Regions from separate parts of the Psychrobacillus sp. PGGUH221 genome, predicted to be linked through region 2. Evidence: a T-box and tRNA genes for the amino acid it is inferred to sense, from the RefSeq annotation. Region 2 holds a T-box; the other holds one or more tRNA genes.
What was found. The T-box of region 2 lies ahead of ileS (isoleucine--tRNA ligase). A T-box ahead of a tRNA ligase gene usually reads a tRNA of that ligase, here a tRNA-Ile.
Positions count from the first base shown of each region.

Region 1: it encodes a tRNA-Ile, which carries the amino acid that the T-box ahead of ileS (isoleucine--tRNA ligase) is inferred to sense. The anticodon was not compared.

Region 1 covers NZ_JAQMHQ010000007.1:430-3,677, reverse strand. Annotated here, with positions in the region: gene PGC35_RS12570 (1,4-dihydroxy-2-naphthoate polyprenyltransferase) at 6-917, shown strand; tRNA gene PGC35_RS12565 (tRNA-Glu) at 1,108-1,179, opposite strand; tRNA gene PGC35_RS12560 (tRNA-Ser) at 1,187-1,277, opposite strand; tRNA gene PGC35_RS12555 (tRNA-Asn) at 1,284-1,358, opposite strand; tRNA gene PGC35_RS12550 (tRNA-Ile) at 1,363-1,439, opposite strand; tRNA gene PGC35_RS12545 (tRNA-Gly) at 1,445-1,518, opposite strand; tRNA gene PGC35_RS12540 (tRNA-Phe) at 1,525-1,600, opposite strand; tRNA gene PGC35_RS12535 (tRNA-Asp) at 1,869-1,944, opposite strand; tRNA gene PGC35_RS12530 (tRNA-Met) at 1,948-2,024, opposite strand; tRNA gene PGC35_RS12525 (tRNA-Ser) at 2,208-2,300, opposite strand; tRNA gene PGC35_RS12520 (tRNA-Ile) at 2,311-2,387, opposite strand; tRNA gene PGC35_RS12515 (tRNA-Met) at 2,394-2,467, opposite strand; tRNA gene PGC35_RS12510 (tRNA-Ala) at 2,491-2,566, opposite strand; tRNA gene PGC35_RS12505 (tRNA-Pro) at 2,581-2,657, opposite strand; tRNA gene PGC35_RS12500 (tRNA-Arg) at 2,664-2,740, opposite strand; tRNA gene PGC35_RS12495 (tRNA-Leu) at 2,761-2,849, opposite strand; tRNA gene PGC35_RS12490 (tRNA-Gly) at 2,865-2,939, opposite strand; tRNA gene PGC35_RS12485 (tRNA-Leu) at 2,957-3,041, opposite strand; tRNA gene PGC35_RS12480 (tRNA-Lys) at 3,066-3,138, opposite strand; tRNA gene PGC35_RS12475 (tRNA-Thr) at 3,145-3,220, opposite strand; tRNA gene PGC35_RS12470 (tRNA-Val) at 3,232-3,248, opposite strand, start outside.
Region 2 covers NZ_JAQMHQ010000001.1:43,836-47,083, forward strand. Annotated here, with positions in the region: gene ileS (isoleucine--tRNA ligase) at 1-1,484, opposite strand, end outside; T-box leader at 1,560-1,784, opposite strand; gene PGC35_RS00230 (DivIVA domain-containing protein) at 1,837-2,346, opposite strand; gene PGC35_RS00235 (YlmH family RNA-binding protein) at 2,444-3,232, opposite strand.

The DNA of each region.
Region 1 (3,248 bases), on a different contig from region 2:
AACCTATGTCTCATGAACTTCAAGCCGATAGAGGTTGGCGAATTTGGTGGAAATTAACAAGACCCCATACATTAACAGCTTCATTTGCTCCTGTATTTTTAGGAACGATGATTGCACTTTATTACACAAATATTAACTGGCTTATTTTTTTAGCAATGTTATTCGCTTGTCTTTTTATACAGGCTGCTACCAATATGTTTAACGAATATTATGATTTTGTACGAGGATTAGACAGTGAGGAATCCATCGGGATTGGAGGAGCAATTGTTCGAAATGGTGTAAAGCCTAAAACTGTTTTGCAACTTGCATTAATGTTATATGGACTTGCAGCTTTACTAGGTATATATATATGCTACGAATCTTCCTGGATGTTACTAGTCGTTGGTGGAATCAGTATGCTAATTGGATATTTATATACTGGCGGACCTTATCCGATAGCGTACACCCCATTTGGAGAACTTTTTAGTGGTATTGTTATGGGAATGCTAATAGTGCTAATATCTACTTTCATTCAAGTAGGTTCTGTACCAAACTCTGCGATCCTATTATCGATACCAAGTGCATTGCTTGTAGCTGCAATTATGCTATCTAACAATATTCGAGATATTGTTGAAGACAAAAAAGGTGGCAGAAAAACAATGGCTATCCTCGTAGGAAGAAAAAATGCGATTACTATTTTAACATCTTTCTTTCTTGTGTCCTACCTTTGGATTGTTGTGTTAGTTATTTTACAAGATGTTACTCCTTGGGCTTTTTTAGTCCTATTAAGTTTGAAGAAACCGATACATGCCATAAAACTTTTTAGAGAGAAAGAAAACCCACTTGAAGTTGGTTTAGCAATGAAAGATACAGCACTTACAAATACAATTTTTGTTTTCTTACTTGGAATTGGCTTATTAATAGGTTATTTCATCTAAGCAAAACAAAAATAGGCAAGGAAGTTTATACACTTCCTTGCTTTTTTATTGCCCACTACAAAATAATTAAAAAGGATATAAATGAATCCTATTTTCTTTTGTGTAAGTTAGAAAAGAATAAAGAAATAGTTATTAAACAAAAATATACAAAAAAAAGCATGCTTCCGAATTGGAAACATGCTTTTTAATATGACCCCTACGGGATTCGAACCCGTGTTACCGCCGTGAAAGGGCGGTGTCTTAACCGCTTGACCAAGGGGCCAAACATATGGCGGAGAAGGAGGGATTTGAACCCTCGCGCCGGTTGCCCGACCTACACCCTTAGCAGGGGCGCCTCTTCAGCCACTTGAGTACTTCCCCATATGATGGCTCCGAAGGTAGGACTCGAACCTACGACCGATCGGTTAACAGCCGATTGCTCTACCACTGAGCTACTTCGGAATAATGGTGGGCCTAAATGGACTCGAACCATCGACCTCACGCTTATCAGGCGTGCGCTCTAACCAGCTGAGCTATAGGCCCATTATTGGAGCGGGTGAAGAGAATCGAACTCTCATCATCAGCTTGGAAGGCTGAGGTTTTACCACTAAACTACACCCGCATTAAATGGTGGCTCAGGACGGAATCGAACCGCCGACACAAGGATTTTCAGTCCTTTGCTCTACCGACTGAGCTACTGAGCCTTCTTCGATTTGCACTAAGCTACGTATCTCTTCGTCAGCTGCATTCGTTCAGTCAGTTACGTACTTTAGTACGCGCCTTTCTTCACTCAATTGCTTCCTCGACCTACTTGCTTATTCCAAATCTCTAATCGATTTATGCTAAGTTGCGCAACTCTTTGTCAGCTTCACTCACTCATTCAGTCACGTACTTTAGTACGCTCCTTCTTTCACTCGATTGCTTCCTCGATTTGCTTGCTTACCCTAAATCTCTAATTTATTAAATAATAAATGGCGGTCCCGACCGGGATCGAACCGGCGATCTCCTGCGTGACAGGCAGGCATGTTAACCGCTACACCACGGGACCATTTGGTTGCGGGGACAGGATTTGAACCTGTGACCTTCGGGTTATGAGCCCGACGAGCTACCGAACTGCTCCACCCCGCGATAATAATATACTTGCTATCCTTAATAATACTACGCCTGAAGAAAGTAGGACACCTGCTTCGACTTCGTCTGCATCGGTGTTAATCGTCATCTTCGTGTGACGATTTGCTCCACCCCGCGATAATAATATATATTAAGTTTTGTAGAATGAAGAAATTAATTCTTTCATCAACAATTTGGAAATGGAGGAGGAAGAGGGATTCGAACCCCCGCGCGGTTTGACCCGCCTGTCGGTTTTCAAGACCGATCCCTTCAGCCAGACTTGGGTATTCCTCCGAAATATTGTTGGTGGACCTTGCAGGACTCGAACCTGCGACCGGACGGTTATGAGCCGTCTGCTCTAACCAACTGAGCTAAAGGTCCTTAAGATGGCGGCAGAGGGAGTCGAACCCACGACCTTTCGGGTATGAACCGAATGCTCTAGCCAGCTGAGCTACGCCGCCAAGTTTTTAAATCTTTTATAATATGGTGGAGCCTAGCGGGATCGAACCGCTGACCTCCTGCGTGCAAGGCAGGCGCTCTCCCAGCTGAGCTAAGGCCCCATACTAATAAATACTGGTCGGGAAGACAGGATTCGAACCTGCGACCCCTTGGTCCCAAACCAAGTGCTCTACCAAGCTGAGCTACTTCCCGTCTATATGGCGCGCCCGGCAGGAGTCGAACCCACAACCTTCTGATCCGTAGTCAGACGCTCTATCCAATTGAGCTACGGGCGCATGTATCTTTTTCATAAAAGTGGTGCCGAGGACCGGAATCGAACCGGTACGATAGTCACCTACCGCAGGATTTTAAGTCCTGTGCGTCTGCCAGTTCCGCCACCCCGGCACTTAAATGAATCTATGGAGCGGAAGACGAGGTTCGAACTCGCGACCCCCACCTTGGCAAGGTGGTGTTCTACCACTGAACTACTTCCGCTCGGTTATTAAATTAAATGGTGCGGGTGAAGGGAGTCGAACCCCCACGCCTTGCGGCGCTAGATCCTAAGTCTAGTGCGTCTGCCAGTTCCGCCACACCCGCATGCATAATTCACTTAAAAAGTGATGAGCCATGTAGGATTCGAACCTACGACCCTCTGATTAAAAGTCAGATGCTCTACCAACTGAGCTAATGGCTCTAAAAATGGTGCCGGAGAAAGGACTTGAACCCTCAACCTACTGATTACAAGTCAGTTGCTCTACCAGTTGAGCTACTCCGGCGAAGAATAATATGGTGGAGGATGACGGG
Region 2 (3,248 bases):
TGGAACCAAATATTTGAACCATGTTCTCGGAATAATTTTGATACATGAGAAATAGTTTCTTCAGTAAGGATTGGCTCTCCATCTTCCGCATAAAACACAGGAATTGGAACACCCCAAACACGTTGACGAGAAATACACCAGTCTCCGCGATCGCGAATCATATTGTATAAACGAGTTTCACCCCAAGTAGGAGTAAAATTAGTATTACGAATCGATTGCAATAATTCATCTCTAAAAGCTTCAATTGATGCAAACCATTGTGCAGTAGCACGATAAATAACTGGTTTTTTAGTACGCCAGTCATGTGGGTATGAATGCGTAAAGAATGTAAGTTTTTCTAAAGCCCCAACTTTATCAAGAGCTTCTGTAATTGCTTTATTAGCATTATCATAGAAAAGACCTTCGAAACCTGGAGCTTCTGCAGTCATAACTCCTCGGTCATCCACTGGACATAAAACGTCTAAACCATATGCTTTACCAACATAAAAGTCTTCTTCCCCATGACCAGGCGCTGTATGAACACAACCTGTACCAGATTCTGTCGTTACATGTTCCCCAAGGATAATTAAGGAATCACGATCATAAAGTGGATGTTTTGCAACAAGACGATCCATTTCTTTTCCAACTAATGTACGCTCAACAGAATATTCTTCCCAACCTAGCTCGGATGCAACAGATTCCACTAAGTCTTTTGCAACAATAAATTTTTTATCTTTTACTTGAACTACCGCATACTCTACAGATGGATGAAGGGAAATTGCTAAGTTTGCCGGAATAGTCCAAGGTGTTGTCGTCCAAATAATAAATTTAGTTCCTTCTTCTAGAACGCCTTTTCCTTCTGTTACTGAAAAGCTTACATAAATAGAAGGCGATTTTTTATCTTGATATTCAATTTCTGCTTCTGCTAGAGCAGATTCACTAGAAGGTGACCAGTAAACTGGTTTCAAACCTTTATAAATATACCCCTTCTTCGCCATTTCTCCGAATACCTCGATTTGACGAGACTCAAATTCTGGTTTTAGCGTAACATATGGGTTTTCCCAATCGCCACGAACACCTAGACGTTTAAACTGATTGCGTTGGTTATCAATTTGCTCGTAAGCATATTCTTCACAAAGCTTACGAAACTCTGCTAAAGTCATTTCTTTTCGTTTTACACCTTTATTTGTAAGTGCCTGCTCAATTGGTAATCCATGTGTATCCCAACCTGGTACATAAGGTGCATGAAATCCAGTCATTGATTTATGTCGAACAATCATATCTTTTAATACTTTATTTAGTGCATGCCCCATGTGAAGATCACCATTTGCATATGGAGGACCATCGTGTAACACGAAAAAAGGACGTCCTTGTGTTCGTTCTTGTACTTTTTTGTAAATATCCATTTCTGCCCATTTTGTTTGGATATCTAACTCTTTAACAGGTAAATTTCCACGCATTGGGAAATCGGTTTTTGGCATTAATAACGTGTCTTTGTACTCCATTTTAATTCCTCCTTATTTTTGAAAAAGCGTAAGGTGCTAGAAAAGAGCTAGAAAATAAAAAAAACCCTCATCCCAAAAAGGGACGAGAAGTTATAGCTCGCGGTACCACCCTACTTGCGATTTTCTAGAAAATCGCCGCTTAGTATGTCATAACGGGACATAATCCGAAGACACTTACTAGTTAACTTTCAGTGCCTTTGCTCAAAAGGGATAATCTAAAAAAGTTTCATTGCCTGAGCTCTCACCATCCTCAAGTCGCTTTACGAAATCTAATTTAGAAGTCTTTTTCAACGCATATTTATATGATATGAAATTATTATAGGAAAAGTAAGTGCATCAGTCAAGAAATGTATTAGTCCTCTTTAATAGATATGCGATCTATTTCTGTTGTATCTACGTCATATTCCATTAAATGATTCCAATCATCTGTATTAATTAGGTCTAGCTGTGCTTCTACAAGCATTTTAAAACGATTACGGAAGACTTTCGATTGTTTTTTCAGTTCTTCAATTTCTAGCGCTATTCTTCTCGCTTTCGTAAGTGCTTCATTAACAATACGATCCGCATTTTTTTCTGCTTCTTTAACAATCAACTTAGCCTCTTTTTGGGAGTTACGACGAACTTCTTCTGCTGCCTCTTGTGCTACAACGATAGATTTATGTAAAGTCTCTTCAATCGATGTGAAATGTCCTACTTTTTCGCTTGACGATTTCAGTTGTAATTCAAGTTCTTTTTTTTCTTTCATCACAATTTCAAGGTCTTTCATAATTTGGTCTAAGAATTCATTTACTTCATCCTCATTATACCCTCTGAAGCCTTTACTAAATTCCTTGTTATGTATATCAAGTGGGGTTAGTGGCATCTATTCCATCTCCTTTACTATCCTATCATTCTTTCCCTCTATTATACATTTAGAAGAGAGGGAAAACATCAAAATTCGAACATAATTTATAGATTATTTAATTTTTTACATCTAAACGACCAATTTGTAGTCTAATTTTGTCTTTTTTTGTACGACCTTCAATCATTAAAAGTTTAACTCTTCCCAAACCTCTTATAGAAATTAGGTCTAATTCTTGTAACTCTAAAGAAATTTGATCTTTCTCCGTCCAGTTTACTTTCACTTTTCCACTCTGAATAAGCGAGGAGGATTTTTGTCTGGATATGTTAAAAACAGATGAGATGACAGTATCAAGTCTTAATGAACTGACAGTTAAAGTTTCTGAGGACCATTCCTCCTGTTGTACAAAATAATTAGTAGGATCTTCTACTATTTCAATATGCACTTTTACTTTGCCAATCGCAGTAAAGTTGGCACGTACATAGTCTAACACTTCAGTAGCTACCACAAATTGTATAGAACCATCTTGCACTCGAATATCTCCAAATTTGCTACGATCAATTCCTAAAGACATCATAGAACCAAGGACGTCTTTATGTCGTAATGTCACAAACTTTTTAGGATATTGAACTTCCACTACAGTCATCATGAAGTCTTCTAGAGAAGGCACAAAATAGGATGGGTATAAAAGTAATCTTTTACGTTCTACTTTATCTAAAGCTCCATTCGACGCTACATCTATATCTCCATATTGTCTTCGAATAGAGTCTACAATAAATTGCTGTCTTGGATCTAAAAAATCAGTTAGCTTTGGAGCATACCGATCCTCTACTTCTCGCATCATATTCACTACCTGTTCAATGAAAGGCTGCTCTTCTCTTCTAAAATGCTGCAATACATTTTCCATATAAAAAATTCCCTCT